2 linked regions of the Candidatus Microthrix parvicella Bio17-1 genome follow. The main gene of each other region encodes a partner of the protein of the gene in region 2 in a complex. Links are inferred from orthologs where the notes say so. Each region holds a gene or a part of one and is shown on either strand. Other genes may lie near its edges. The genes, in order: rpsG and tig.

Region 1 (15,171 bases), on a different replicon or contig from region 2:
GTCGCCGGTGCGGGTGTCCTTCAAACCGATGGCGGCCACGATGTCGCCTGCGCCCACCCAATCCTGCTCGATCTGCTCCTTGGCGTGCATCTCAAGGAGGCGACCCATGCGTTCCTTGTTGCCACTGCGCGTGTTCAGCACCTGGTCGCCCTTGGTGAGCTTGCCGGAGTACACCCGGAAGTAGGTCAGCTTGCCGACGTGATCGGCGGTCATGATCTTGAACGCCAGTGCGCTGAAGGGCTCGTCCTCTTTCGGGGCGCGGCTGGTGGGCTCGCCCTTGCGGTCGGTGCCGTCCACCGGGGGCAGGTCCAGCGGGCTTGGCATGTAGAAGCACACCGCGTCGAGCAGCGGCTGCACACCCTTGTTCTTGAAGGCAGTGCCGTTGAGCACGGGCACGACCCCGTGATGCAGGGTGGCATAGCGAAGGGCGGAGCGAATCTCCTCGGGGGTCAGCTCCTCCTCGTTGATGAACTTCTCCATCACCGTCTCGTCGGATTCCGACAAGACGTCGATCAGTTCCTGGCGGTACTCGTCGGCTTGCTCGACGAGGTTCTCGGGAATGTCGGTCACCGTCCAGGCGGCCCCAAGTTCTTCGCCGTCCCAGACCCAGGCCTTCATGGTGACCAGGTCGACGATGCCCGCGTACTCGGCCTCCGCACCGATGGGCAGCTGGATGACGGCCACCTTGGCGTTGAGGCGATCCTTGATTGATGCCAACGCGCCGAAGAAGTCAGCGCCGGTGCGGTCCATCTTGTTGATGAAGCACATGCGCGGCACGTGGTACTTGTCGGCCTGGCGCCACACGGTCTCGGTCTGGGGCTCCACCCCGGCGACCCCGTCGAACACTGCGACCGCGCCGTCGAGCACTCGCAACGAACGCTCCACCTCGACGGTGAAGTCGACGTGGCCAGGAGTATCGATGATCTGCACCCGATGCTCAACGCCGTTGACCGTGTCGGTCCAGTGCGCCGTCGTGGCCGCCGACGTGATGGTGATGCCGCGCTCCTGCTCCTGGACCATCCAGTCCATCGTGGCGGCGCCGTCGTGCACTTCACCGATCTTGTAGCTCTTGCCGGTGTAGAAGAGGATCCGCTCGGTTGTGGTGGTCTTGCCGGCATCGATGTGGGCCATGATGCCGATGTTGCGGGTTCGTTCGAGGGGAAGGTTCGACATGATCTCACTCGGTTCGTGCGTCGACGTGTGGGGAAGGTAGGGAGCGGGGAGAGACGGCGAGGCCCGGGCAGGTGCCCGAGCCGCCGACGAAGTGGTTGCTGTAACCGGCCGGAAAGGGCCTACCAGCGGTAGTGGGCGAAGGCCTTGTTGGACTCGGCCATCTTGTGCAGGTCGTCGCGGCGCTTCACCGACGCCCCGATGCCGTTGGATGCATCCAGCAGTTCATTGGCCAGGCGATCGGCCATCGAGCGCTCACGTCGCTGACGGGCGTAACCCACCAGCCAACGAATGGCCAACGTGTTTGACCGACGGGGGCTGACCTCGACCGGCACCTGATAGGTGGCACCACCGACACGGCGGCTGCGAACCTCGAGCGCCGGCTTTACGTTTTCAATCGCCCGCTTCAGCGTTGCGATGGGCTCGGCGCCGGTGCGCTCCTCGATCAAGGTGAGTGCGTCGTACACGACCCGCTCGGCCAAGGAACGCTTGCCCTGGCGAAGCACCTTGTTGACGAACTGGGTGACGAGCACCGAATCGTAAATTGGATCTGGGGACAGTTCGCGGCGAGTGGCCGGACCCTTGCGAGGCATCTCAGCTCTCCTTCTTGGCGCCGTAGCGGCTTCGGGCCTGGCGGCGATCGCGCACGCCGGCGGTGTCCAGGGTGCCTCGGATGATCTTGTAGCGAACGCCGGGCAGGTCGCGGACCCGTCCACCTCGCACCAGAACGATGCTGTGCTCCTGAAGGTTGTGACCCTCACCCGGGATGTAGGCGGTGACCTCCATGCCGGACGACAAGCGGACGCGAGCCACCTTACGCAGGGCGGAGTTCGGCTTCTTCGGGGTGACCGTGTACACGCGGGTGCAGACGCCGCGGCGCTGTGGTGCGCCCTTCAGCGCAGGAGTGGAGTTCTTGTTGCGCTTGGAGGTACGGCCATTTCGGACCAACTGTTGAATGGTGGGCACTGAGGACCTCTTCTGGGTTTCTGGGTCGATGGAGATGGGGGCGACTGTTCGCACGAGGCGGCAGTTCGGGAGCGGGTGGGCTACGGCAGTCCGCCCCTCACGGGACGCACCGATCAAGGAGCAGTCGGCCCAAAGGGACCGAGCACGCAACGGCACGCAGAACAGCGGACAACTCTAACGGGGAGCGACTCGCATGGGCAAAGTACCGGCCGGGACAACAAGGGGACCCGCTCACAAAAGCCGGGCCCCCTGTGCTGTCTTCTGGAGGCGAAACCCGCCCTCGGGCGTGCCACCGCCCGATTGACGGCGCCGAGTTAGGCCAGCGCCGGGGCCGCCAACTTGGATTTATCGGCCGCTGCCGCCGCCTTGGCAGCACTGCGGGTGAGCCGCTTGGCGTCGCCACCCCACGCCGAGAGAAGGTCGACCATCAGCGAGCGGGTAAACCCGTCGAGATCCTTGACCGTGCCCTCGGGCAGGTTGTTGAACAAGGATGCACCGTTCAACGTGGCAGCAAACTTCGAGGCCCGCTGCGCCTTGTTGGCCTTGTCGAGCACGCCGGCGTCGACAGCCTCACTGAGCCGCTCATCGATGATCTTCATCCACGAGTCGGCGGCCTCCAACACGGTGGCCTGATCCTCAGCCATGATCGAACGACCGCCATCGGTCAGCAACAACTGCTGGAGAAAGAAGTCGTCCCGAAGTGCCTTGGGCACCCGAACGGCAAATTCAACCAGCAGCGTCAGTCCAGCCTCGGCCTTTCCCTTGGCGTCGAGACGGCCCATCTCGGCCTGCCAGCGGGGGGCGGCATCGTTGAAGGTGGTGGTCAAACGACCGATGGCCAAAACCTGCAACTCGGCCACCAGGGCCGACTTGGACGCGAAGTACGTATACGCCGTGCCAACCGCTGCGCCCATCTCACGGGCCAGCGCCTGCATGGTGAGCGCTTCCAACCCCCCGTTCAAGACGATGCGGATGGCGGTGTCGATGTACTCCTGGCGCTTGCGTACCCGGTTTGCTGCACGTCCGGTGGTGGGCGCCTCGGTTGCCTGAGTCATGGTTGAACTCCCCTGAATTGTTGTTGTGATGTGTTTTGGAGTGGGTGAGGTGCCCGGGACGACCGGAGTGGTCGATTGGGAAGGCTGTGGCCCGTAGGATTCAGACTGCATGAATGCACTGAAACGCTTCCGTCATCAAGCCACCACCGGGAAGTCCGGGTGGGCTGGCGCCCTTCGAGGACTTCGTCGAGCGGCGGCACGAATCGAGGCACGACACCAGGCAGGCTCCATTGAGGCCTACTTGGACCACACGGTACGGGAGTGCGTTGGATTTGCCACGGCACCGAAAGAGATATCCCATCTTCAATCAGCACGCATCGCTCCTCGGTCACTCTCGGCTGACGCCCGACCCGCCGGTCAATCACCCGTCGATCAGTGTAAGTCCCCCACCACTCAATTGTCCACCATGTTCAATCAATTGAAGCCAGACGAATGGCCTCGTTCATGAGCAAGATTGCCTTGGTGGCCCCCAGCCCTGTTCCATTTCGCGAGGGAGGGGCCGAGCGACTCTGGAACGGCTTGACGGCAGAACTTCGCCGACAGGGGGTGTCCGTCGAACTTTTGAAGGCGCCGATCAGGGAGCGAACGCTCACCCAATTGTTGAAGGGTTATGCAGCCTTTGCCGAATGGGATCTCTCACACTTCGATCAGGTCGTCACCGGCAAGTACCCGGCGTGGGCGATCGATCATCCCAACCATCGGGTCTGGATGCTGCACCCGCTCCGTGGGCTGTACGACCGCTATCCGGCCGGGCTACCGGACCGGCTCCCCAGACCCCTGGACCCGGACCTGCAGGCGGCGCTTGAACTGCCCGGACGGTTGAGCAACGGTGCGGCCGCAGGACCGATCATCGACGAGGCCACCAACCTCATCGGGCGCGCCGCCGAACGACTCGGGGCCGAACACCCCGACCTGGCAATCCCATCACCGTTGGCACGGATGCTGGTGCAACGTCTCGATCACGGGCTGCTCGCAGCCACGAGGGTTCGCTCACACGCCGCCATCTCAGAAGCTGTGGCCCAGCGCCCGAACTGGTTTCCAGCCGGGGTGACGCCGCAGGTGGTTCACCCCCCGCTGGACACCCGGTGGGCGAAAACGCTCAGCACGGTCGCCCTGCCCGAGCGACGAACGTCCGATCCGTTGAAGGTGCTCAGCGTCGGCCGCCTGGAGCAGGCCAAACGACACGATCTAACCATCGGAGCCATACGGGCCATGAAGCGGCCCGCGCAGTTGCGGGTGGTGGGCTCAGGCCCGGACGCCGACCGACTTTCCGAGCTGTGCGACGGCGACGACCGCTGCGAGCTGACCGGAGCCGCGACCGACGAGGAACTGGTCGACGCCTACCGCTGGGCCGATGTGGTGTGCTTTACCGCCGACCGCGAGGACTACGGCCTGGTGGCGTTGGAGGCGCTCACCGCAGGTCGGGGGTTGGTGGCAACCAGCGACGCCGGGGGCGCGCTGGAACTGTTGACCACATCATCTTCGGGTACAGCAATGGGGACCGGATCGTTGACCAAGCCGCCCAACGGCGTCGTCGTACCGCCTACGGCAAAGGACCTGGCCGAGGCACTCGATGTGGTCGCCGCCACCGACGGCGCGGCCCGATCCCTGGGCGAGTCGGCGCGACACGGCGCAGCAAAGCTGAGCTGGGAAACCGCAGTGCGCGCCCTCCTCGACCCCCCGCAGCCGCCAGGACGCCGGGACCGGAGCCAACCGTTGGTCGTGGCCCTCAGCTCCTACCCGGTGTGGCCCCACCGTCAAGGAGGGGAACTGCGGGCATTCCACCTGTTGTCCGGCGTGGCGGAGGCCGGCGCCCGGGTGAAGGTGCTGTCGCTGACCACCGACCCGGACCTCGCCGGGACTCGACGGGTGACGCCCGGGATGGACGAGGAGACGGTGCTGATCTCCCCTCGCCAGAGCGCTGCGGAACATCGCATGCGACTGGTGTCCACGACCCACGCCATCACCGACGTTGCCGCCTCACTGCTGTGGTCCGCCACGCCGGCATTTGCCGAGGCCGCAGGCCGCGACCTCCCCAACGCATCCCTGGCGGTGCTGGTACAGCCCTATCTGGCCACTGCGTTGTCAGCCCTCGCTCCCGAGGGACTACCGGTGATCTATGACGCCCACAACCACGAATCCACGCTCAAGGGCGCCCTGTTGGGCGCTACCCGAGGAGGCCGGTGGCTCGCACGTGCCGCCGCCGAGACCGAACGGGTGGCCGTGGCCCTTGCCTCGGAGATCCTGACGACCACCTCGGAGGATGCCGAGCTGTTTGTCAGCCTCGATGGCGTGGAGCCCGACCGGCTCACGCTGATTGAGAATGGCGCAACGGTCGCGGGGACCCCTTTCGCCGAGGGTGCGGAACGGGAGGCCAACCGCATCCGCCTGCTCGCCAAACTGGGTCTGGGAGACCGAAAGCGGCTGGCGGTCTTCGTCGGGTCGGGCCACCCCCCCAACGTGGCCGCCGCCCGGCACATCATCGACGCTGTCAGGCATCGAGACGATCTGGCGGTGGCCCTGATCGGCCGTCATTCCGACATGCTCAGTGGGCGGCTACCCAGGCACGTTGCCACCCTGGGGCGCGTCGATGACGACCAACTGGCCGAATTTCTGGCGGGGGCGGACGTGGCGCTCAACCCGATCGACGAAGGATCGGGCTCGAACCTGAAACTCGTCGACTACTTCGCCGCCGGGGTCCCGGTGATCTCCTCCACTGTGGGGGCCCGCGGCATCGAGGATCCCCGCCGTTTCGTCCTGCTGGCACCAACCGATGGGCTGGGTGAGGCGCTCGACGCCATCGCGGTTGATCCACGGGTCACCCAACGCGCTCGAGCGGCACGCGCCTACGCCGAATCGCACTTGGACTGGGGGCTCCTTGGCCGACGCGCCGCCGAAGTGGCGCTCGCTCTGGCCCGGACAGCGAGCACCGGGCCAGGCGCTCCCACTGCCGACCGCGCGGCTGAGGCCCAACGATGAGGCCCATCGTGTGGGCCGACGTCACCAACACCGTGCAGGGAACCGGCACCACCGGAGTGCAGCGGGCCGCCAAAAACCTGCTTGCCCCACTGGCCGCAGGCGACGAGCGCCTCGAACTACGCCTTGTTCGCTGGTGCGAACCGTGCGGCGCCTTCCTACAGCTCAACGCCGCCGAACAGGAGCGATTTGCCGCTGCGGCCCCGCCGCCCACGCGCAGGGTCGACCGGCTGCCGCAGCGGGTGCGGCCGGCGGCCAGACGGGCGGCGGACCATCCTGCCATTCGACGACTCAACGCGGCCGCTCAGGCCAAACGTCAGGGCGAGCACCCCTACGCCGAGCATCGTGACCGTTCGACACAGATCGATTCCGGCACCTTTCTGGACCTTGACGCCGCCTGGCACAACCCGCTGATTCGCACCGATCTGCTCCCCGACCTCATCGACCGCGGCGTCCGCACGGCCACCCTGTTTCACGACCTGTTCCCGATTGAACACCCGGATTGGTCCGACCGGGGCACCCGGGCGCTGTTTCCGCCATGGGCCGACGCGCATCTGCGCTCGGACCAGCTCATCGTGGGGAATTCGGACTGGACGCTCCGACGCGCCCTCGACCGTCGTCGTTCGCTGGGCGTGACCGACCCTGAGGTGGCAGGCGTGGTGCACCTCAGCGGCGAATGGCAAGCCGTAGAGGTGGCGTCCCCAGGGGCGGCCTCCCCCGCGGCAGCCTCACCATCGCGCCTCCCACCCGAGCTGGAGGGGCTGCCGTTGGACGGCTACGTGATCTGCGTCGCCACCCTGGAACCCCGCAAGAACCATGCCCTGCTGTTGGACGCCTTCGACCGCTGGTCAACGCGCTCCCCCGGGTTGGGTCTGGTGTTGGTGGGTCGGATCGGGTGGAACACCGGCACACTCGTCAAACGCATCGAGACCCACCCATTGCTCAATCGGCAACTGTTCTGGTTTGCCCACTCCGACGATCCCGCCATGCGAAACATGCTGCGACTGGCCACTGTGGCAGCCATGCCCAGCCACACGGAGGGCTTTGGCCTGCCGGTGCTTGAAGCTCTGGCGCTCGGCACCCCCGTGGTCACCACCAACGGCGGAGCACTGGCGGAGGTGGGCGATGACGCCCCCCTCCGATTGCCCGGCGACGACCCCGCCACCTGGGCGGAGGCGCTGGTTCGCCATCTCGACGATCCTCACTATCTGGCTCGACGACGGGAGGAGGCCCGCGCGGCAGCGCTCACGCTGCCAACCTGGGAGGATGCCCGCGACGAACTGGCCGACCTCCTCACCCGGTAACATCGCCGTCCCCACCCGGCTGGTTCACCTCCATTCCCTCTCATTCACAAGCGAGGTTGGTTTGTACGCGTTTCTCGGCACGACCTCGATGACTCCAACCTCCGAAAAGCCGTCCTGACGTGCAGGTCATCTATCTCTCGAACCGGCCCGACGTGCTGGCGGTCACGGTTGAAGCGCTTCGTCACGCAGTGAGCGAAGCGTTGGACGTGCTCGTCATCACGCCCACCGCCACCGGGCTCAGCGGGGTCACCGATCTGATCGAGTCCGAGTTGCTCTCGGTGGCGGAACGTCGGAGCGCGAAGGCGGCCGACCATGGCGGCCGCAACACCATGCTCCGCGACCTGGCCATCCGCCGCGGTCCGGTGGCCGAGAAGTTTCTGCTCTCCGACGACGACTACCGCCCGCTGGGTGCCATCCCACCCGACTTCTGGCAGCGATCGGGCAGGCTCCGCAACTACGTCAGCCACGACCTGGCCCGTTGGCGCCGCCTCAACACCAGTTACGACGGCACCCAGCTGAACACCTGGTTGGCGCTGGCCCAGTGGGATTGCCCCCACCTGGGGTATGGCTCGCACCTGCCACAGATGATGGTTCGCGATCACTGGATTGAGGCGTTCGACGCATGGGGCCGGTTGTCCGCGGCCACGGCCGAGGCCGGAAGCCCGATGGGCTGGCAGGTGGACGAATGGTCCCTCCCGCTGAACTGGGGCCGACATGTGCATCCCGCGGATTATCACGACGCCGAACCGCATCACACCCTGTGCTGGCCCCAATTTCCCTGGGAGTGGAGCCGCGACTATCGGGCACCCCGTTACGACTTTGAGAACTTCTACCCCGAGCACTATCGCCCGGGCGGACTCTTCGAAGGGCTCCCGCAGGCTGCGCCGAGCGATCCTGGCGCCGCGGCGGCCACCGCTTTCGAAAAGGCCCGCCGCTGGCACGAGCTGGAACGGTCGATGGTCGACCTGCGAGTCCCGGACGGCCTGATCACCCCTTGGACCCACAGCGCGCCCAGGCGCACCGCCCTGAAAGGCCTGCGCCTGGCGAAGTCGGTGCGCTCCTGGACCGGCCTGGCCGCCTCGGGCCGTGACGAAGACCTCACGGAGGACCTGCGACCATGAACGAAGCCAGCGCCGACGTCCGGACATCGGGCGAACCGTCCACCAACAAGCACAGCCCCGTGACCGAGCTGTCTCGTTGGGAGCCGGCCGTCGCCGGCGCCGCGATCATCCTCGGCCTTGCGCTGCGCTTCTGGCCGCGTGGCCCGCTGTGGTTGGACGAGGCCCTCTCGGTCAACATCGCCCGGGTTCCCTTCGGCGAGCTGCAGGCCTACCTCAAACAGGATGGCCACCCGCCCCTGTACTACGCCCTGTTGCACGTTTGGACCGGCACGATGGGCACCTCCACCTTCGCGGTGCGTGCCCTCTCGATCATCATCTCGTTGGCCGGTTTTCCCCTGACCTGGCTGGTGGCGCGCCGGGCGGGCGGAACCCGGGCAGCGCTGTGGGCCGTGGCCGTGTGGGCGATCCTGCCCTACGGAGTCCGCTACAGCACCGAGACACGCATGTACGTGCTGGTCATGGTGCTGGTGTTGGCCGGTTGGTGGTTCCTCGGTCGGCTCTGGTCGGAACCACGATGGCCGGACGCCGCCGCCCTCGCCGTGATTGCGAGCGTCTTGCTGTGGACCCACTACTGGGCGATGTGGTTGCTGGCCGCCGTTGGTGCTGCGACCGTGTTGCGTCGGTGGCTGAACCGGGCCCTACCCAACGCCAACCGGGAACTGCTCCTCACCGGAGGTGCCCTCGGGTTGGCCGGCCTGAGCTTTCTTCCGTGGGTGCCCACCCTGCTGTTCCAGGCCGAGCGCACCGGCACGCCGTGGGGTGCGGTGGAACGACCTACCACCGCAGTGGTCATCACCTTGATCGACTTTGCGGGTCAACCGTCGGCCGAGCCCCAGCTGATGACCTACGTGCTCGTCTTCCTCATCGTGGTGGCCCTCGTCGGGCGTACCCGCGGTGACGACCGGTGGGGGCTGGTCCTGGCAGCACCAGCGCGGCGGCAGGCCATGTGGGCCTTGGCGCTGGCACTCGGCACCCTGCTGATCGGCGCCACCGCTGCCATGGCGAGCGGCGCCACGTTCGTCAGCCGCTACGCCGCAGTGATCTACCCGCTGGTCGTCGTGCTCATCGGCTGGGGCTTGGCCGCCTGCCCGCCCCGACTTCGAGGAGTGCTGGGTGCCGTCGTGCTGGCGGGCTCGCTCGCCGGTATCGCCCTGTCGATCAACGTACCCCGCTCCATCTCCGGCACGGCGGCCCAGGTCATCGAAGCCAAGGCCCCCGACGCGTTGGTGGTGACCTGCCCGGACCAGTTGTCGGTGGCGTTGGGACGCGAACTGCCCGATGGCCAACAGCTGGTGTCCTACCCCGACCTCGACTCCGACCCGAGGTTCATCGACTGGGTGGACTACGCCCAACGGGTGAAGGCCGCCGATCCCGCCGAGGTGGCGGACAACGTCTGGACACTCGCCGACGGTCGTCCGGTGGTGCTGGGATACTCCGACACCTACGACACCCACCGCGAGGCGTGTCCTGCGTTCTTGGCGGCCTTGTCCGAAGGTCATCGCACCGAAACCCTGTTGTCCAGCACCGGCCAGGACGCCTTCGAAAACATGAGCCTGGTGCGTCTCGATCCATGAGTGGACCCGACCAGCAACCAACTGCGGGCGCTCCCGAAACGTCGGGGACTCAGGTCAGCGGTCGGCGAGCCCACGTTCCCGGCCGTTGGTGGTTGACCGTTGTTGGCGCATGGGCGGGCGGGCGCCTGATCGTGCTCACCAGCGTCATGGTTTCGCCCAGCCTGGCCAAACTCGTTCCATCCGCGATACCCCTCGGGCCGGACCTGCGTTGGAGAGCTTGGGATGCACTCTGGTACGAGCGAATGCTCACCCTGGGGTGGGGGCACATCGCTCCCGAAAGCTACAGGTTTTTCCCGGGCTACCCGCTTGCCGCTGAACCGCTCTCGCACATCTTCGGCTCGCTCCTCGCATTGTTTGCAGTCACCTGGCTGACCGCCCTCGCAGGCATAGCCCTCGCCGGTGAGCTCACGAAGCGGGTCACCGGCGATGAGTCATTGGCGCTGCGGGTGATGATCCTCACCGGCCTCTTTCCAGCCGCAATGGCCTTGGTCCTGCCCTACAGCGAGGGCCTCGCGCTTACGCTGGTGGCCGCCACCCTGCTGGCCCTGCTGGACCAGCGCTGGGAGTGGGTGGCGGCACTTTCGCTCTTGGCCTCGGTGGTTCGACCGACCGGCGTTCTGCTGGTTGTCCCAGTGGTAATCGAACTCTGGCGAGCATGGCCCAACGGCACATCACGGAGCCGCGCAGCCATGCTGTCGGCCGTCGCTGCTCCGGTAGTCGGACTGGCAGGAGTCTTCGCCTGGGTGGGCATCGCCTCCGGCGATTGGGGACTCCCCCTCACCGTCCAACGTCAGATCCGCGGCGGTTTTCTCGACCCTGTTCGGGCGGTGGCTCAGCTACCCGGCGAGATCCTTGGCGGCAACCTGTCCGACGGAGTGAACCTGCTGTTCGTCGTCGTGCTGGTGGTCGGAGCGATCGGCATGTGGCGTCTGCCCATGCCAACCTCCTTGCGGGCCTTCGGTGTCGTCACGCTGTTGGTGGCCCTCTCAGCCAACAACATCGACTCGCTGGGGCGCTACGGCATGGTGACCACGCCTCTCATTATCGGGCTGTGCGCCTGGCTGGATCGTCGTTGGGCCTACGCGGCCGCCGTCTCGGTCTCGGCTCTTGGTTTGGCAGCCATGACGCTCACCTCGCAGTGGGGTCTCGTGGTTCCGTAGGACCCGAAACCGAGAGATCACTCGGTGCGTACGGTCACCAGTGTTCCGTTGGGAAGGCTTGAAACGACGCGCCATTGCTTCGGGACCTCGCGCTTCTCCCCTGAAAAGAGCACGACAGCGAGGTCGCCCGATCCGGGAGCGTCCACCCAGAGCGATTCGGGCACAGCCAACTGCAACCCCTGGATCGTGGGGTCACCCGACGTCGGATCGACCTCGAGCCCGACCGAAACGTCCACTCCCGATCGGTTAAGTGCAGCGACAAAGCCCATGGCGAACGAGAACTCCTCGTTCGAGACCCCACCGGGCGACGACTGCGAAACGACGACCCGGCCTCGAGGGCCCAGTGCAGTCTCCGCGGAATCCTTGATGACCTCGACCGGCCGGGAAAAGGAGTCGGACCTTTCACCTTGTGGTTCGAGCGAACCGGTCCTCATCGACGCAAAAACAACAACTCCGGCGAGGGCGACGACCGGGACCAGCCTGCCGAGGTTCCACGGGTGGAATCCGACAGCCCAGTCGCCGCCTCGACCCCGCGAGAGCCTCAAGCCACGGAGTGCCAGGTACGACACGGACGAAGCGACGATCACTGCCGCCAGGCTCTCGAGGTGGACCGTGTAGTACGCGCGAACCGGTCCCCGCCCCTGGCCCAGCATCACCACGGCGCCGAGCCACCCGACGATGGCGATTCCAAGCAGGCGTCTCGCCACCCGTTCGCCGATACGGCCGTTCCCTTCGACCCCGAGGGCCCCTCCGCCTTCCCCCGTGGATGTCCCCCCCGCGTAGCGGTCCCACAACAGCACCATGCCGACCCCAAGCGGGGCCAGGAGCCACAACGGACGACCATGATCCGCCACACCCTCGTAGACGTTGGTCGCACCCAGCCAGGCCGGACGTGGTCGAAAAGCTCGCATTCCGGCCTGTATCGCATCGCCGAACCCCGTCTTCGGAATTGGGCCGTTGCGACTGAACCGCATGATCTTCCAGACGTTGCCGGAACGCCCTGAGACGAGTTGCTGAACCCCCGGCACCAGCCACAGAAGCAGCGCAGTGCCGGCAGCAGCACCCCAGGCCTTCCGCAGGTCAGACCGAGCATCGGTTCGCAACTGGCCCAGAGCCAGCACGGTCAGAATCGCCATGCAGGTCCCGACGTTGCCGACGTGTGCTTGGATCAGAAATGAGGCCACTGCCACGGCGGCCACCGACGACACGACATCTCGATCCCACGCAGCGGCGGCGACGACAACCAGCAGCGGCAGACCCAGGAGTCCCACCATCGGATTCCACGGGGAGGTGACGTAGCTCCATCCAGTCAGCGGGGCGAGTAGAACGAAACTCATCGCGACGGCGAAACCAACCCGTCTCCCCCAGGCCCTCCAAGCGATCCACACTCCCAGGCAGGCGGCGACAGCCGCCAGAGCCGTCATACCAACGAGGTACGCCGCGCTACCGCTCGCTATCAAGCGTGGCCAACTCATCCACCAAATAAAGAGTGGCCCCGGGTGGCGGAATCCATACTGCGAATAGCTCCCCAAGAACGCCGGCCCGGACCTCACGTCCAGGTCCAGCGCCGCCCAATCACCCAGGGGGCTTCCGCTGTCCCAGGAGAGGATGCGAATCGCAGCGATCGCGAACGGCAACAGGACCAGGAATCCCACCAGAAAGGGCAGGGATCGCTCAGCAACGCCATCAAGGCGTTCGGAGAGCCGCCCGATCATTCGCGCCCTCGACCAACCACAAATCCGCTCCAACCTGATGCACGGGTCAGCGATCGTATCCCAGTGTTCGTGCGGACCCTCGACGGGTCAGTTGGCCGAGTGACCGCTACGCCCAGGGGTGACCCCGACGGCATCTGCTCCGATGATGTCGAGGGCGGCCACCGCACCGACCACGATCACCGCCGGCGACCGCACCGCCGCACACCCCAGTTCATCCAGGCGGCACCGCACCACCTCCTGCCGGAGGGTGGTCGCTGCGTGAACCGCCGCCACCGGCGTGTCGCCGGCAAGCCCACCGGCCTGAAGCTCGGCCGCGATCTCCGCTCGGTTGGCCACCCCCATCAGGATGGCGATGGTGCCGCCGACCTTGGCCATCGCCCGCCAGTCCACCGGCGTCTCGCCGGGACGTCGATGACCGGTCACCACGGTGTAGCTCGGCGACACGCCACGATGGGTCACGGGTATGCCCGCCGCTGCCGGCGCCGCCACCGACGACGAAATGCCGGGTACGACCTCCACCTCGATGCCCGCCCGCTGAAGCTCGAGCGCCTCCTCGCCGCCCCGGCCGAACACGAACGGGTCGCCTCCTTTCAACCGGACCACCATCAGCCCCTGGCGGGCCAGGTGAACCAACGTGGTCGAGATCAGTTCCTGTGGCGTGGCGCGTCCCGGGCGCTTGCCCACGTCGATGCGTTCGGTGCCCGTCGGGATCAACGCCATCACCCCCGCTCCCACCAGGGCGTCGTGCACCACCACGTCGGCCTCGGCCAGCAGCCGAGCCGCTCTCAGCGTCAGCAGGCCGGGGTCCCCGGGGCCGGCACCCACCAACGCCACCCGACCCACCGGGGCCGCCTGCCCGCATCCGGCCCCGCCCTCGATACCGGCCGCGTCCCCGGCACCGGCGCCGGCGCCGGCGCCGGTAACACCGTGGCCAGGGTTCAGCGCGCTCACGTGCTCACCCTGGCTCGGGCCGTGGATCGACGATGGACGGAAGGTTCCGGCAGCCAGGGCTGCATTGCGACCACCCCGACCGAAGCGGCCCAATCGCCAAAGGACACCTGATCCTCGGCCGAAACGGCGAATCGCTCCAGCACCGGTCGAACCAGTTCGGGCACGTCGGCAAGGGCCACGTCAGCGCGCAGCAGCACCGCCAAGCGGCCGCTGCCCCCTCCGACGTACACGTCGTAGGTCCGCTTACTGCGACCCACGACCCCCAGTTCGGCCGAGTATGGCCGGGCACATCCATTGGGGCATCCGGTCATGTTCACCCGAAGCGGCAGCCCGGTGTTGCCGGTGTCGGCCAGCACCTTCTCCAGCGCATCAACCAGATCGGGCAGGACACGCTCGGACTCCCCAAGCGCCTGGCCACAGGTAGGAAGGGCGGGGCAGGCAATGGCCAGATTGCGGACTGCTGACTGCTCACTCGCCGTTCGCAGACCGTTCTGGCGCAACAGCGTCTCAACCCGGTCTCGCTCGGTCACTCCACACAGCAGCAGGTCCTGGCGGGGTGTCACCCGAAGTTCGGTGACCAGACCCGCCTCAACGACCGCCGTGATGGCCCGGCGTTTGGCGACGTCGAGACGTCCCGATGGAACCGGCACCCCCAGAGTGCCGCTTGGGCTTGCGGAGGATCGTGACGACTTGGCGCTCAGCCGCACTGCGACGATGCCCGACGACGCCGGCTCGGAGCTGCCATCCTCCGGTCGGCCCAACGGGTCGTGCCAGCCAAGGTGGGCGTGAGTGCGCCATGGGAGCAGCCTCACCGGGGGCGCCAACGTGGCGCCAAGACGGTCCTCAAGCTGGCTGCGCAGCCAACCGATCCCACGCTCCTCCAACAGGTACTTCAGTCGCGCTCGGCTGCGGTCCTGCCGATTGCCGTGGACCCGCTGGGTCTCCACCACGGCGGCGACCAGGTCCACCACCTGTGCCCGGGAAGCCCACGCCAACGGACGGGCCACCACCGGGTAGGTGTCATCGGGACGGGCATGACTCATCCCCATTCCACCTCCCGCCAGGACAACGAAACCGGTGAGTTCCCCGGACGTGCCGTTGCTCAGTGTCGGCACCAGGCCGATGTCGTGGCTGTGGATGTCGACACAGTCGTCGCCAGGCCAGGCCAGGCCGATCTTG
Region 2 (15,343 bases):
GCCGGCCTCGGTCAGGCTGGTGGCGTCGGCAACGGCGAACGGCACGTTCAACATGCGGGCCAGGGTCTGGGCCATCAACGTCTTGCCGCAGCCGGTGGGGCCGACCAGCAACAGGTTGCTCTTCGACAACTCCACGTCGTCGCGCGCGGACTTCTGCTGGTGTTGCACCCGCTTGTAGTGGTTGTACACCGCCACGCTGAAAATACGCTTGGCCGACTCTTGACCGATGATGTAATCGTCGAGAAACGCCGAGATCTCCTTCGGCTTCGGCAGATGCTCCAGCGTGAAGTCGGAACCCTCGGCGAGTTCCTCTTCGATGATCTCGTTGCACAACTCAATGCACTCATCGCAGATGTACACGCCGGGACCGGCGATCAGCTTCTTCACCTGCTTCTGCGACTTTCCGCAGAACGAGCACTTGAGGAGTTCGCTTCCTCCATCGAACTTGGCCACGTCGTTGGCTTCTCCCTCGTCACTCACACGATCGGCTACCCAGCGTAGGCGCTTCGGAGCCCGACCTCGGGGACCTTCGCTCAGCAGCTGTTCCGCCCACAGTGTAGGACAACAGGACGCCGAGCAGGAGCCTTTTGTGCTCCTACACCGGCGCCGGCCGGCTACTTCGCAGGCGCGATGGGGCCGTCGGTCCGCTCGCCGGAACGTGCGGTGATGATCTCGTCGATCACGCCGTAGGCCAAGGCCTCCTCGGCGGTCATGATGAAGTCACGCTCGGTGTCCCTGGCGATCTTCTCCAGGTCCTGACCGGTGTGATGGGCCAGCACCTCCTCCAGGGCGACCTTCATGCGAAGGATCTCCTTGGCGGCGATCTCGATATCGGACGCCTGGGCGTAACCCGACTGACCATGGGGCTGATGGATCAGGACACGGGCGTGGGGCAGCGCCATGCGCTTGCCCTTCGTGCCGGCGGCCAGCAGCACCGCTGCGGCCGAGGCAGCCTGACCCAGGCAGATCGTGTTGATCTCGGGACGGATGAACTGCATCGTGTCGTAGATGGCGAACAGCGCGTTGATGTCACCGCCGGGTGAGTTGATGTAGAGGTTGATCTCCTTGTCGGGATCCTCGCCCTCGAGGAACAACAGCTGGGCGCACACCAGGTTGGCCACCGTGTCGTCGATCGGCGTCGACAGGAAGATGATGTTCTCCCGCAGCAACCTGGAGTACAGGTCGCTGTAGCGCTCACCCCGCGAGGTCTGCTCGATGACGTTGGGCACCATGTAATTGGTGACCTGCAGCGAGGCCAACCCGGATCCGGCCTGGTGAACGCTTGCAGTCGGGGGCAGGTAGGTCATCTCAGGCCTCATCTTCGGGGTCGATCTCAGCGTCGTCTTCGACGACGTCTGCACCGGTGGGCTGACCAGTGTCGGCCGCGTCGCCCTCATTTGCCCCGTCGCCCGGCTCATCTTCCTCAGAATGCTCGTCATGCCCGTGATCGTGCGGATCGATCTTCAGCAGTTCCGGGTCGACCGGGGCACCGGAGGCGTCCGTGATCGACGCGGTGTCGATGAGCCAATCCATTGCCTTGCGCTTGGCGATGTCGGCGCGCAGCGCCGGCATCTGACCGTTGTCGGCCAGGTTGGTACGGGCGGTCTCAAGCTCCACCTCAGCGTGCACCGCCAGGTGCGCCAGCTCCTCGTCCAGTTCCTCGTCGGACGGGGCCAGGTTCTGGTCGGCTGCCACAGCACGCAATGCCAGGTCCACCTTGGCCTGCCGCGCACCTTCCTCGGTGAGTTGGGCGCGGAACTCGTCGGGCTGCTGACCGGTCATCTGCAGGTACTGGCCAAGCTCAATGCCCGACTGGCTCAACATACGAGCCATCGACTCCAGCTGTTCCTGGGCGGCCGCCTGCACCAGGGCCTCCGGAACCTCGTCGGTGACCAACTCCACCAGAGCGGTGGCCAGTTCGTTACGAACCTGAGACTGGGCCCGATCGCGTGCCTGGCCGCTCATGCGGTCCACGATGTCGTCGCGCAGTTCTGCGACGGTTTCGAACTCGGTGGCATCCGCGACCCACTCGTCGGTCAGCTCGGGAAGCTCGCGCTCCTGGATCCCCAGCACCTCCACCTCGAGGGTGATGGTGGCCTGGCTGTCGTCCGCGTCGTCCTCATCCGCCTCGGAGGGGGCGGCTGTGGGGTCAGCGGCCTCGAAGGTGGAACTCTCACCCTGCTCCAAACCAACCAGGTTGGTGTCGAGTTCGGGTACGACGCCGCCGGAACCCACCTGGTACAGGTAGTTCTCGGCGGTCATGCCGGCGATCTCCTCGCCGTCACGGCTCGCCACCAGGTTGATCGTGACGTAGTCGTCCTGGCCCACCGCCCGCTCGACGTCCACCAGTCCACCGAACTGGGTGCGCAGTTTGTCGATCTGGTCGGCGACCTCGTCGTCAGCCGGATGCGGGTTTGCCACGGTGACCTCGAGGCTGCCGTAGCCCTCCAGGGTCAACTCGGGCCGTACCTCCACCGTGGCGGTGAAGATCACCGGGCCTTCCTCGGCACCCTCATCGAGTTCGATGTCAGGCTGATCGATCGCATCGATCTCGTGTTCGCGAATCGCATCCTCATAGGCGCGGGGTACGGCGGTCTGAATCGCCTCGCCTCGTGCGAAGGACGCATCGACGCGACTCTTCACCACCTGCTTGGGCACTTTGCCCTTTCGGAAGCCGGGGAGGCTCGCCTCTTTGGCGATGGTTCCCCATGCTTCGTCGAGCGCGGTGGTGAACTCCGCGTCGTCGAGTTCGATCCGGACCTTGACCTTGTTGCCTTCAAGAGGCTCTACAACAGACTTCATCGGTCGGGCATCCTAGGGGTCAACACGGGGGGTCACCGAACGGGGCGACGAGATCTTGCCGTTTTCGGCCGCAGCGACGGCCGGACGAACCCGTGTCAGGTAGTACAGCGAGAGCCCGATCCCGAGGATCGAAAGGAAGGTCCCCACCAGGATCATCCCCATCCACATGGCCTGCGGCCGCTCGGCCAACGACCATGCCCAGGCCGGACGACGAGCAGCATCCAACAGCGCAAACACCGACAAGGCCAACGGCGTTGCGGCCACCAACAGCACCCCCAGCATCACCAGCACGTCGCCCATCTCACCAAGTGTGGCCGGTCCAGACGCGCCGGAGCCGCCACCCCTGTGAGGGGCGCCAACGGCGGAGCCGATAGTGTCATGGGCCGTCGACGACGTCGACCACGGGACGTGGCGCAGCCTGGTAGCGCACCTGCTTTGGGAGCAGGGGGTCGGGAGTTCAAATCTCCCCGTCCCGACGAAAACTTCTCAGCCAGAAATGTTTAGAGCTCACGAGTGCGGGTACAGCAGCTGCTCCCCCACCGAACGAGGAGTTCACAACATGGCAGATCACAACGATTCCGCAGCCAAGAAGGGCGTCGAGGGCGTCGTCGAGGACGTAAAGGGTCGGGCCAAGGAAGCCGTCGGCTCGCTGGTCGGCAACGACGACCTCAAAGACGAAGGCCAGGCCCAGCAGGACAAGGCTGAGGCTCAGCGCGAGGCCGCCGAGGCACAGACCGAGGCCCGCAAGGCCGACGCCAAGGCCGAGGCATCCGAGGCACGCCAGAAGGCCAACCAGGACTGAGGCGCAGGCGCAGCGACGGTTGCGCACGACGTGACGGCCCATCGGGACCCTTCTCGGTGGGCCGTTGTCGCGTCCGGGGGGCTACAATCGGCGCCACCCGCGGGTGTAGCTCAATGGCTAGAGTCCCAGTCTTCCAAACTGGTTATGCGAGTTCGATTCTCGTCACCCGCTCTCTTTCGTCTCGGAAAGTTCAAGCTGTCAGGCCGGTTCCTCGCAGCCGAAGCTCAAAGAGGGTCGGCGGCCGCCCGAGCGTCTGCGAGCACTGCCTGCGCCGCCGGGTCGTCCGCCTCCAGTTGAATGAAGTGCACCTGTCCGGCATCGTCCACCTTGGTGACCCGGACCACGGCCCAGCGGTTGGCCATCCCGGCGGTGGCCACCAGCCCAGGCACCACGCTGGGCGCATCCAGCGCGTCCCGCAACAGCGACCGACCCACGCCGTCGGCGCCTGCCGCGGCGAGATCGGCGGGCAGATCAATACGTGGAACGGTCATGGGGCCTCCAGCAACGGGTGGCGTCGAGGATATGGGGAGAGCCAAGGTCATGTGGTGTAGTCGGCGTTGATGCGGACGTAGCCGTCGGTCAGGTCGCATCCATAGACCGTCCAGGCCCCATCGGCGATGCCGAGGTCCACGCCAATGTGAACCTCGTCGCCACGCATGTACTCGGCCAACGATTCCAGGCCGGCCTCGTCGGGCACTCCGGGGTACACCTCGTCGTTGCCGAAACGAATCGAAACGGCCTGTTGATCGATATCGACGTCATCGGACAGTTTGCCGATGGCCATCGCCACCCGACCCCAATTGGGATCGGCGCCGTGCACCGCCGTTTTCACCAAAGGTGAGTTCACCACCGATTTGGCTGCTCGCCGAGCCTGATCATCATCCCGTGCGCCCTCCACTCGGACAACGATCAGCGTCTCGGCCCCCTCGCCATCGCTCGCCAACTGGCGGGTGAGGCTGACGCACACGTCCTCGAGACCTGCCGCGAACGCGGCAGTGTCCACTGGGCCTGCCAGACCCGAGGCCAGCACAGCGGCAGTGTCGGAGGTGGAGGTATCGGTGTCCACCGACAGCGAGTTGAACGTGCGATCGACCACGCTCCCGAAGACCCGATCCAACTCGGCCGCCGGCAATTCCGCGTCCGTGAAGACGAACGCCAGCATCGTGGCCATGTCGGGCTCGATCATGCCGACGCCCTTTGCCACCCCGACCACCCGGCACTCCCCCACCCGCGCCTCCGCCACCTTGGGCACCGTGTCGGTGGTCATCATCGCCGACGCCACAACGGTGGCATCGGTGACCGGAAACCGGTCGGTCCATTCGGCTCCGGCGATGCCGTCGAGGTACGCCCGCACCCTGTCCATCGGGTAGGGCCGTCCGATCACCCCCGTCGAGGTGACCAACACGTCGGTTGCCATGCCCCCCACCAGGTCACCGACCCGCTCGGCCAACTCCTCGGCGTCGGCCAGACCTGTCGGGCCGGTGGCCACGTTTGCGTTCTTGGAGACGACCACCACCGCCCGCAGCTGTTCGTCTGCCATCGATCGACGGGACACCTCCACCGACGGTCCTGCGAATCGGCTGCGGGTGAAGCGGGCCGAGGCCGTGGTGACACCCGAGGCGGCAACAATGGCAAAGTCGGTGCTGTCGTCGCGGATGCCGATGTGGCCCACGTGGGCGGTGAAGCCTGAGGGAAGTTCCATATCCCCACATTAGGTTTGGCCCGAACCGGCATGGAACCCGGCTTGGAACCTCCGTTCAGCGGCCCCTCATGGCCACGACCCCAGCAAGGATCACCATGGAACGCACCCTGTTCGACGACGACCACGAGTTGTTTCGCCGCAGCGTCGCCGACTGGATCACGGCCGACGTCGTGCCGCACTATCTGCAGTGGGAGACGGCCGGTTTGGCACCGCGCAGCCTGTTCGCCGATGCCGGTTCGCACGGATTTTTGGGCATGGCCGTACCCCAAAGCCTTGGCGGCGGGGGCAGCGACGACTTTCGCTTCAACGTGGTGCTGGCCGAAGAGTTGGCCGCAGCCGGCATCGGTGGGGCGGGCCTGGGTCTCACGCTGCACAACGACATCACCACGCCCTACTTCCTGACCTACTGCGACGAAGACCAACGCAACCGCTGGCTGCCGGGTATCGCCTCAGGCGAGCTGATCACCGCCGTTGCAATGACCGAGCCGGGCATCGGATCCGACTTGGCCTCGATGACCACCACCGCCATCCGCGACGGCGACCACTACGTGCTGTCGGGGTCGAAGACCTTCATCACCAACGGCATCAACGCCGATTTGGTGATCGTGGCGGCGAAGACCGATCCGACCCAGCGCCACCGCGGCATCTCACTGATGGTGGTCGAGGCGGGCATGGCCGGCTTCGACCGGGGCCGCAACCTGGACAAGATCGGCCTCCACTCCCAGGACACCGCCGAGCTCTTCTTCAACGACGTCGAGGTGCCGGTCGCCAACCTCCTGGGCGACGAGGGTGGCGGGTTCGGCTACCTGGTTTCCAACCTGGCCCAGGAGCGGCTGAGTATCGCCGTCACCGGCGTTGCGACGGCCCGAGCGGCGTTGGGTTGGACGCTGGAGTACGCCAAGGAACGTCAGGCATTTGGTCAGGGCATCGGCTCGTTTCAAAACAGCCGGTTTGTTCTGGCCGAGTGCCACACCGAGGTGGAGGTCGCCCAGGCGTTCGTCGACCAGGCCATCGTCGCCCTCAACGCGGGCAGCCTCACCGTCGAGGAGGCCGCCATGGCCAAATGGTGGTGCACCGAGTTGCAGGGTCGCGTGGTCGACCGGGGTGTCCAGTTGCACGGGGGCTACGGCTACATGACCGAGTATCCGATTGCACGCGCCTACGCAGACGCCAGGGTGACCACGATCTACGGCGGCACCACCGAGATCATGAAGGAAATCATCGGTCGCTCGCTCGGTCTTTAGCTCCCACCCAAGACCTGCCGGTGCCGCCACAGGCCGGAAGCAAGGGTTGGATGCGGATGTCCGGCGGCCCGTCATCGAACGGCTCTTCACAATTGTCGGTAGCGTTGACGAATGTCCGATCCAGCCCAGACTGACGAGGCAGGCGCCGACTCCGAACCAATCGAGATGACCACCGGCCCCGAGCCGATGGAGACGAACACCGACCCCCAACCGGCGGAACGTGAGGTCCGATCCGCGGCTTCGAAGATCCGCTCGATCCTCGGCGTGGCCGTCGTGGCGGTCACCGGGCTGTTCATCGTCATCTACGCCCTCCCCGATTCCCCCATCAAGCGCCACGTTCCGCTTTGGGTTTTCCACACCGGCGACGCCCTGTCCCTCAATCAGAACTGGGCGCTGTTTGCTCCTGACCCTCCAACCACCGATGTGCAGTTGGACGTGGTGGTGACCGACGCCGACGGCGCCATCACCGTGGAATCGTTGCCAACCGGTCCAGTGTGGGTGCCGACGGTGCGATCCGAACGCTGGCGCAAGGTTCGGGAGCGCGTCACCCCCACGTCCGGAGCTGAACGTTGGCCAGAGGTACTGCAATGGTCGTTGCGGCAACTCCGATCACGGGGCCGGGACCCTCAGCGAATCGAACTGCGCCGTCGTTGGATCGAACGACGGGCCGACGACCCCGACGACCGAGGGACCGAGAGGACCTTTCCGTTTGCCCGGCTGGAGGTGTCAACCGACACCTATGTGGTGCTCGACCCCGACGCCCCGGGTGCGGTCAAGAACCCACCGGTCGACGATTCCCCTGACGGACGAGCGAAGAAGTCCGACCAATGAGCAACCCCGCAGCCCACCGATCTTGGCTCTCGCGTCTGGTCGAGGTGCCGGCGGGAAGGCTCAATTCCGTTCTGTTGCGACCGCAACGGTTGGACAGTTGGATCCTGCTTCGCAGCGGCGTCGGCACCTTGGTGGTGTTCTGGGCCATGATCCTGTTGCCGGACCTGAACGATCTTTACGGCCCGACGTCGATCGTGCCGTCGCAGGGGCCCCGCCCCGCCCAACTCTCCATCTTCAGGTGGTGGAGCGGCGATGTGGCGGTGGGTGTGGTGCTCGGCCTGGCCGTGCTGGGCGGACTGGCATTGATCGTCGGGGTGGCGGTGCGCCTGGCAGCACCGGTCGCCTTCGTGACGGTCACCAGCCTCATGGCATCGTCGCCACTCATGCTCAACGGGGGCGACGATGTTCTGCGGCTCCTCCTTTTGTTCCTCGCGCTGTACGCGCTCATCGCTCCGGCAACCGGGCTGAACACTCCGCTCAGCGGCCTTGGGGTGGCACAACCACCCTGGGGCCCGCCTTGGGGTTTGGCGGTGATCCGCCTCCAGATCGTTGCCATGTACGTGGTCACGGTGATGGACAAGATGGAAGGCAGCACGTGGTTGGGGGGCACCGCCACCGTTCGGGCCCTCTACCTCCAATCGATGCGCCGTTTCTGGATTCCCGACTTCATCATCACTTCCTCCCTCGCCCACAACCTGATGACCTGGGGCACCTTGGTCATCGAGGTTTCCCTGCCGATCCTGCTCGTGAATCGAAAGACCCGACGGTGGGGCATCGTGTTGGGTCTCGGATTCCACGCCTTGCTGGGGTATGCGATGCGGCTGGGATTGTTTCCCGCCACGGTTGGCGTTGCATACCTGGCATTCCTCTCTGCTGAGGATGCAAGCGCTGTCATCGCCTGGGTAAGGCGCCAGCTCGGTCGCGTCAAGCGAACGCAGCCTGCCGATCAGGTGATCCTCACCGGAACCGACACACACCACGCTGGGTGACCCGGACTTCCGTCGCCGAGCCTGGCGTCCGCGGGCAGCTCAAATTGGCGCTTGCAAGTCACGCTTTCACGCCCGGCCCTCATGGCGGTCGCTACCGAGAAGGACGCTGGTGTGCCAAACAGCGTCCTGGAAGTGCCCCCGGCAGGACTCGAACCTGCAACCGTCGGATTAGAAGTGAGCTTCAGGCCGTCCACTCGGTCCTACAGCGTCGGAAGCGTCCCGCAAACAGGGCAATCCCGTCGGCCAAGGTCGTTTGGGTCGGGCTCCGTGCGCCTGGTCCGTGGGATAGGGCGTGGGATATCGAGGCTCACCCAGGCCCGGATGAAGGCACCCGTGGAGGTTCGTGGCTGGTCAAGCTGGTCGAACTGGGCGATGGAGGTCGGTGTCTGAACGACGACGGCAGCACCGAACGGGAGCGCCGCCCGGAGCGGAGCGCAGCGCAGCGAGCACCGCCCGGGACGGCGCCACGCTCGGGGCGCCCGCCGACGCTCAGCCAACGCCACCAAGGCGCAGGTGGTCCGAGCCGACCAGGCGGCCGACGTCCTCGGCGGACATGGCCAGAACGTTCCCCAGGTCCTTCAAGGTCTCCTCGCCCCGGGCGGCACACGTATGGGCGTGAGTGACGGTGGCGGCGTGCGCCCGGTTGGTGAGCGTTGCGGCGTGACACATGCGCTCGAACGGGTCCAGGTCGGGATCGGTGGCGAGTGCTGCGAGGTCCGCAAGTGATCGGCCCATGTTGGGTGGCTCCTGTCGGTACTGAGGCTTTCGGACGGTTGAGGCGTCCGGAACGGCGCCTCGACCATGTGTCGACAGGGTGCGCTCGGGGGCGGTGGGTCAAGGGCGAAGAGCGGAGACACGGGGAGCGCAGCGGAGCATGTCGCAGCGTTCCTTGAGGCTCCGCACACGGGTGCAACAGCACGGGTAGAAACTGGCCGAGGTTGGCCGTTCAAGGGCTCCCATGGTGGGGCCGCTGCCGGACCAGCACCGGCGGTCTTCAATAGGCGTTCAGCACGACAAGCCGCTACGCCGCACCCGCTAATGGGGGCGCTGGGTTCGTGAGATCCTGGTTTCGAGCTACCAGTCGGTGAGCACTTCCTGACGCTGGAGCCCTTTGGGATTCCTAGTTCTAGATCGTGCCCCGGCTGGTCGGTTCGGGTTGCCCATCAAGCGCTCATGGGGTGTCGTGCCGCAGAGCACTGATCCATTAGGTCGCCGCTCGGGAAGCCCGCACGCTCACCTGTTGAAACCCAACCAAGGAGGCACACGATGACAATCTTTGTGGGCGATGACTGGGCCGAGACCCATCATGACGTCCATCTGATGAACGACACCGGCGACAGGCTCGCCGCCAAACAGTTTCCTGAAGGACTCGAGGGGATCGCCGGGCTCCACGCCCTGATCGCCGAGCACACCACCGACCCTGGCGACGTGATCATCGGGATCGAAACCGAGCGAGGCATGTGGGTCCAAGCGCTGATCGCCGCCGGCTACCGGGTGTACGCGATCAACCCGTTGTCGGTGTCGCATTATCGAGGCCGCCACAATGTGGCCGGGGCGAAGTCCGACCCGGGCGACGCCAAACTGCTGGCGGATCTGGTGCGCACCGATCGGCACAACCACCGGCCAGTCGCCGGTGACACCGACCAGGCTGCCGGGCTGAAGGTGCTGGCGCGGGCACACCAGAACCTGATCTGGGACCGGACCCGTCACACCAACCGTCTCCGCAACGACCTCCGCGAGTTCTTCCCCGCCGCACTTTAAGCGTTCGAGAGCCTCGCCGATCGTGACGCTGTCGCGGTGTTGACCAAAGCGCCGCACCCGGACCAGGCCCGACGGTTGTCGGTTACACAGCTCCGTTCCGCGCTCAAACGCGGTGGACGGCAACGGAACCTTGAAGCGCGGGCCACCGAGATCCATGCCGCGTTGCGTACGCCTCAGCTTGCTGCGCCCCCAGCAGTCGCGGTCGCGTTCGCTGCGACCACCAAAGCGCTGATTGAGGTCACTGCTGGGCTCAACGGGGCCATCGCAGACATCGAGCGGGAGCTGGCCACCCATTTTGATGAACACCCGGACGCCGACATTTACCTCTCCCTGCCAGGACTCGGTGTTGTGCTCGGCGCCCGGGTGCTCGCAGAGTTCGGGGACGACCCCGACCACTACGACAACGCCAAGTCTCGCAGGAACTACGCGGGCACGTCACCGCTCACCATCGCCTCAGGCAAGAAACACGCCGTCCTTGCCCGACATGTCCGCAACCGGCGCCTCTACGACGCGATCGACCAATGGGCGTTCTGCTCGCTGCACACCAGCCCCGGTTGCCGCGAGTTCTACGACCAACGACGAACCGCTTGCGACCTCCACCACCAAGCACTCAGAGCGCTCGGCAACCGGCTCGTCGGCTACCTCCACGGCTGCCTCCGAACACGCAGCCCCTACGACGAACACACCGCATGGGCACACCGCCAACCAGCCCAAACCCAGACTGCTGCTTGACACCTTCCACACCTGGGGTATCTAGAACCCACCCACCTTGCGACTCACCCTATTGGGCCTCAAACACCCGAGAGCTACGATCCAAGCGTTTCCGTGATCAACCTGGTTCACGCCGCTACAGATCGGTCGCCTCCCCCATGTTTGCAGCACCGCTTAGTATCGATGTTGGAGTCCCGTACGTACTCTCCGCCTTATTCCTGGTGACCGCACCTTGGGGACTCGTATCATCGGCAGTCCAATTCGCCCGCGACCGCCAGAACGCTAAAGTGCGTCAGCCGAAGGGCGGCTTCGATCAGACCAACCTTGACCCGGTATCGCTGACGTCCGAGCAGCTCGACCTTCTTTCGTTGGAGGACCTTGAGGCGTTAGTTGAATGGGTGTCCACCGAGTGGGAGGACGAGGTATCCCCCGTCGATGAGGGCTCAGACCGCCAGGCACCAGCTACGCCAACGGCAGAGGAGGCGGACCTTTCCGCGACATCAGCAACGGACCTTGCCCGTGCCAACCAACTGGCTGTTGCTGCGCTACTCAGCCGGGACGTGCCAGAGCAGTCTGGGCGGTACGGCGGGGTCAAAGTATTTGGTCCGCTATTCGTGGGCATACTTGCATCGATCGCTGTGCTGGTCACCGGGCTTCAGAGGAATCCGAGCGATTGCGCAGCGGTTCTCGATTCGGTAGTGGCCGCAAAGACGAGTTACCCCAGTCTGCAGCTGACGGACCGCTTTCGAAGTGCGGAGGCCTGCGGGCTTGATGACGCCTTCTTCCGCTCCATCGAGGTACCGGTCGTGCCCGACGACCTTGCGCCAAGTTCAGCCCCAACGACAACCACACCTGTCGAGGGCGGATAGGCCGATCGAGGCCCGACCAATGCAGCGGTGATGACGAAGTGATGACAAATCCTGGCTCGTCTGCCTCGGATCCCATGCCGCCGTAGCGGACTTTTCAGTGTCGGAGGACCGAACGGACGCAACACGGGTTGGCGGCTCCACGACCCAGCCAGCGGGTCTCACTCCAGCTCGTCGTAGTTCTCTGGCAAAGCCGAACCGAACAAGCTCAGACCGATGGTCAATCCAAGCTGTTCGAGCCTGGCTGCGGCCTCCCTCGGAGAAACGCCAAAGTCCTTGCGAAACCGGTCACTAACCAAACCACCCTGTTGCCGCAGATCGTCCACCGCTGAGTCGAGATCCTCATCCTGCCTTGCGTTCCGGCGATCGAGCCGTATATTCGCCAGCAAAGTAAGCAAAAGTACGGGGCCCAGGATGCCCGCGTAGATCCTGATGGCGACGGCTAGGTCTCCCGCTGGCGCGATGCCCTCAGTTCCGCTCAGCGCTAGAGCGGAAAGAGAATAAAACCACCACTTCACCAGCGAGGGCGCAACAGCGACGTCAAATTGCGACGGATTGATACCGTAAAGCGCCATGTTCGTCAATCCGAGTAGGACGAACGACGTAATAAATAGCGCTACAAAGTACAGGGTGGAAATCATGGCGCTCGTGCCGCTCTTTCCGTACCGCTGAAGGTTCTTGGCCCAGACATACACCGCTCTGTGTAGAGTCAATCCGAATCCGATCTTAGTGGTGATCGATTGAATCTGTGTAGCGTTGTACTTAACGATACCGGGGGCCTTAAGTTCGTCTTCAAGGCCCACCATTTTCCATGTCAATTCGGAACGGACCAACCACTGGATGGACTCTAGCTGCTGACGCACGAAACGGGATGGGCTAAGGGCCGAACGGAAGCCTCGAAAATAGAGGACAAGCAAGAATGCCATCATCCAGACACCCGCGAATCCTAGAACCGCCCGATTCTGTGATAGAAATATTGCAGAGGCGAGGAGGATAGTTGTCGCCCCAGCGGCAAATCGCCAGCGAAAGCGGTAGCCTGCTGAACTTATGATATGAACAGCAGCGAACAGCAGCTGCATGGTGCCTTTTTTGTATATGAGCATCGGCAGATAGACGCAGGTGACGATAACAGGGAAGAAAAACACATAAGCTAGAGGCATCCATGAACGTCTGACCAGCAGAACGGTCAAGGCCACAAGAGCCAATATGATAAAAGGGCGATAATTCACAATGGCGTCGTTGCCAAGTAGCGAACTTGCGAGCCATCTATCCAAGTCGAAAACAAATACCTTAAGGAAGACGTAGACCCATATGATGATCGCAACGGCGGTCCATGCCATCATCATGCGTTTAGTAGGTTTATTTAAGGGCGAACCCAATTGCGGTTTCGTCTCACCTTGTTCTGAGGCCTCGTCAGTTTCCGGAACGATGACAGCTGCAAGTGATGGATCAATCCGCTCCCAGATATCAACCCCAGCAAAGTCCGAGTTAGCTTCTGAGTTCTCGTCGGTCAAAGCGTCAGGGGCGTCCCTCGCCTGATTTGGGGGTACATCACGCTTCGGACCTGATCTATCTGGGTTGTTAACCACGGAATGCCCTTCTTGCGGTAACGCCGACCTTTCGGTCGGGTGCGCTTCCTGTAACACAGCACCCACAAACTGCATTCGAGATTAGCCGACGTCCTGGCGAACCACAGCGTTGACATTCGCTCGCAGCTCTGCGAGTGTTACTCGCATGTTCGCAAGTGGGTCGTTCGACCGTGGCCGCTGACTTCCGTTCGGAACCCAGTGACTCCCCCGAGGGTAAGGGGATTGCTCGTCGTGCGTGGGATTCGTACGAGTCGAAGATGAGGCCGGTGACTGACCCGGTCTTTCTGCCTCTGGGCGAGGCGGTTGCTCGTAAGTGGATAGTTGAGATGTTCGGCTTCTACGTCGCCTGGCACCTGTACGGGGGGTTCGAGGGTTTGCAGGAAACGCTTGGCATGCACCCCTCCACGATCTGGCGGAAGGTTGCGAAGTTCCGGAAGATGTTCGGGGTGCACCCTGACGAGGCAAAGTTCGCTGGTGTGAGCCTCGATCCGAAGTTGTTCTGGAACGCTGCTGAGACGGTGGCGAATCCGGCGACTGACTCCGAGAGCTGAGTGGTCGTCGTGCCCGCAACAGCGCATCCTTCTCAACCCATACTCGCAAAGACGGGAGTAGAACGTCGAGAGCTTTGCTCGGGGATTGATGCGCTCTACCTCTCCGGCATCGGAACAGCCCCGGTCGGGCTGCTCGACGAGCTCGACGTGCTGAAGACGGAAGCGGTCGAGACCGGTGCTCCGGTCGATTCCGTGCTGGGCGGCTATCCCGTGAGGGTGATCGGCACGGCGATGGGCAAGTGCCGATACTGCGTGGCCCATGAGTTGGCCCGGTTTGGTTTCACGCCAAGCGAGGCACTTCCGGCGGTGCGGGTCCAGCCGACATCGCACGCTCTTCACGGGCTCGGCCCAGAGGGCACGGTTGCCTGGGTTCGTGGTGTCCTTGCCAACGCCGGGATTGACGTGAGGTTGCAAGTTGCTCGCCTTGATCTGCATTCCGACTGGCAGGGCCTGTGGATCGAGGCCGAAGAGCGGTCGAACTTCGTTACCTACTCTGACCGTCGCTCGCTTTACGAGGTCACTGAGGACTTGTCGGGGTTGAACTTCGGCACCCGGGGCGCAGCGCTCTACGCCCGCCTGTACGACAAGACCCGCGAAATGGAAGCCAAGGGCGACGACTGGTGGCTCGACGTCTGGGGCAGCGCCTACCGGCGTGGTGAACGGGTCCTGCGGGTCGAGTTCGAGTTCTCCCGGCAAGGCCTCAAAGAGTTCGGCGTCACGATTCCTGAGGACGCATTCGACCAGGTCGGGCCGCTCTGGGTCTACGCCACCGGCCGATGGCTTTCGCTTCGGGTGCCAGCCGATGACGCCACCCGTGCCCGCTGGCCGGTCGATCCCCGGTGGACCGCCGTCCAGCAAGCGACGTTGGCCGGTGCGGCGCTACCCGCTGAACGGATTCGGGCCGGTGAAAACGCTGGAACGATGCGACGGCTTCTGCCTGGCCTCGTTGGTTATCTGACCGGCGCCGCTGTTCCGCTGGGCACCAACGACGTCGACGACACCCTCGAAGCAATCCGTCCCTACCTCGACGCTTACGCCGAACAAACCGGGGTGTGGTTCGACCAGCGAGTCGCCGACAAGCGGCGACAGCTATGACCAAGCCCGACTACCAACGCCTGGCAATCGTATTTGCTGCGGTCATGACCCGTATGGTCTTGTCTGCTGGGGCCGACGAGGAGACTCAACCCGATGCTGACCGTCGCGTACGTAAGGGTGTCAACCGACGACCAGGTCGAACACTCCCCTGACGCCCAACGCCGACGCTGCGCCGAGTACGCCGCCCAGAGGAACCTCGGCCCGGTCAAGTTCCTGTCTGACGAGGGCCAATCCGGCAAAGACCTCGAACGTCCTGCCATGCAGGAACTCGTCGGTCTTATCGAGGCCGGCCAAGTCACGAATCTCATCGTGTGGCGCATGGACCGGCTTTCCCGAGACAGCGGCGACACCAGCCGACTGCTACGGCTGTTCGAACAGCACTGCGTCAACGTGCACTCGC

Evidence for each region.
Region 1: the proteins of tig (region 2) and rpsG are in contact, whole or in part, in a crystal structure (PDB 3GTY), measured with the Thermotoga maritima proteins. The link is inferred for Candidatus Microthrix parvicella Bio17-1 from one-to-one orthologs. Residues at the interface, in WP_004081061.1 of Thermotoga maritima: Glu122, Val124, Val129, Leu130, Tyr133, Glu188, Gly259, Ile262, Tyr263, Glu266, Ser270, Glu273, Gln274, Glu277, Arg308, Gln311, Ile312, Ser315, Tyr316, Glu325, Arg329, Arg336, Leu363, Phe366, Trp367, Arg373, Leu377, Arg381, Leu384, Glu387; in WP_004081843.1 of Thermotoga maritima: Lys34, Lys52, Lys55, Glu59, Arg62, Gln63, Glu66, Asn67, Lys69, Val71, Arg95, Ala109, Lys110, Lys111, Gly112, Arg113, Pro114, Glu117, Glu121, Ile124, Ala125, Tyr127, Asn128, Asn129, Thr130, Gly131, Lys135, Asp139, Arg142, Met143.

The regions. Positions count from the first base shown.
Region 1 is NZ_AMPG01000011.1:1,003-16,173, forward strand. What follows is about bases 29-2,740. They hold rpsG (30S ribosomal protein S7), read right to left. Parts: upstream 1,764-2,740; coding sequence 1,293-1,763; downstream 29-1,292. Other genes in these bases: fusA (elongation factor G), read right to left, coding at 29-1,173; rpsL (30S ribosomal protein S12), read right to left, coding at 1,765-2,136; MPARV_RS0120190 (TetR/AcrR family transcriptional regulator), read right to left, coding at 2,451-2,740. In the rest of the region: more of fusA, read right to left, coding at 1-28; more of MPARV_RS0120190, read right to left, coding at 2,741-3,191; MPARV_RS0120195 (glycosyltransferase family 4 protein), read left to right, coding at 3,636-6,170; MPARV_RS0120200 (glycosyltransferase family 4 protein), read left to right, coding at 6,167-7,471; MPARV_RS23305 (hypothetical protein), read left to right, coding at 7,591-8,592; MPARV_RS0120210 (glycosyltransferase family 39 protein), read left to right, coding at 8,589-10,166; MPARV_RS0120215 (hypothetical protein), read left to right, coding at 10,163-11,326; MPARV_RS0120220 (hypothetical protein), read right to left, coding at 11,344-12,663; cobA (uroporphyrinogen-III C-methyltransferase), read right to left, coding at 13,129-13,992; MPARV_RS0120230 (assimilatory sulfite reductase (NADPH) hemoprotein subunit), read right to left, coding at 13,989-15,171.
Region 2 is NZ_AMPG01000001.1:499,029-514,371, forward strand. What follows is about bases 556-3,439. They hold tig (trigger factor), read right to left. Parts: upstream 2,803-3,439; coding sequence 1,309-2,802; downstream 556-1,308. Other genes in these bases: MPARV_RS0102405 (ATP-dependent Clp protease proteolytic subunit), read right to left, coding at 615-1,307; MPARV_RS0102415 (DUF2516 family protein), read right to left, coding at 2,815-3,102; mbp1 (microaggregate-binding protein 1), read left to right, coding at 3,362-3,439. In the rest of the region: ATP-dependent Clp protease ATP-binding subunit ClpX, read right to left, coding at 1-453; more of mbp1, read left to right, coding at 3,440-3,604; MPARV_RS0102435 (hypothetical protein), read right to left, coding at 3,829-4,095; bifunctional glutamate N-acetyltransferase/amino-acid acetyltransferase ArgJ, read right to left, coding at 4,143-5,306; MPARV_RS0102445 (acyl-CoA dehydrogenase family protein), read left to right, coding at 5,402-6,550; MPARV_RS0102450 (hypothetical protein), read left to right, coding at 6,662-7,381; MPARV_RS0102455 (HTTM domain-containing protein), read left to right, coding at 7,378-8,370; MPARV_RS22045 (hypothetical protein), read right to left, coding at 8,860-9,105; MPARV_RS0102470 (hypothetical protein), read left to right, coding at 11,130-11,711; MPARV_RS0102475 (hypothetical protein), read right to left, coding at 11,870-13,222; MPARV_RS0102480 (hypothetical protein), read left to right, coding at 13,468-13,848; MPARV_RS22050 (hypothetical protein), read left to right, coding at 13,858-14,943; MPARV_RS0102490 (recombinase family protein), read left to right, coding at 15,037-15,343. UniProt on the Bacillus subtilis protein: Involved in protein export. Acts as a chaperone by maintaining the newly synthesized protein in an open conformation. Functions as a peptidyl-prolyl cis-trans isomerase.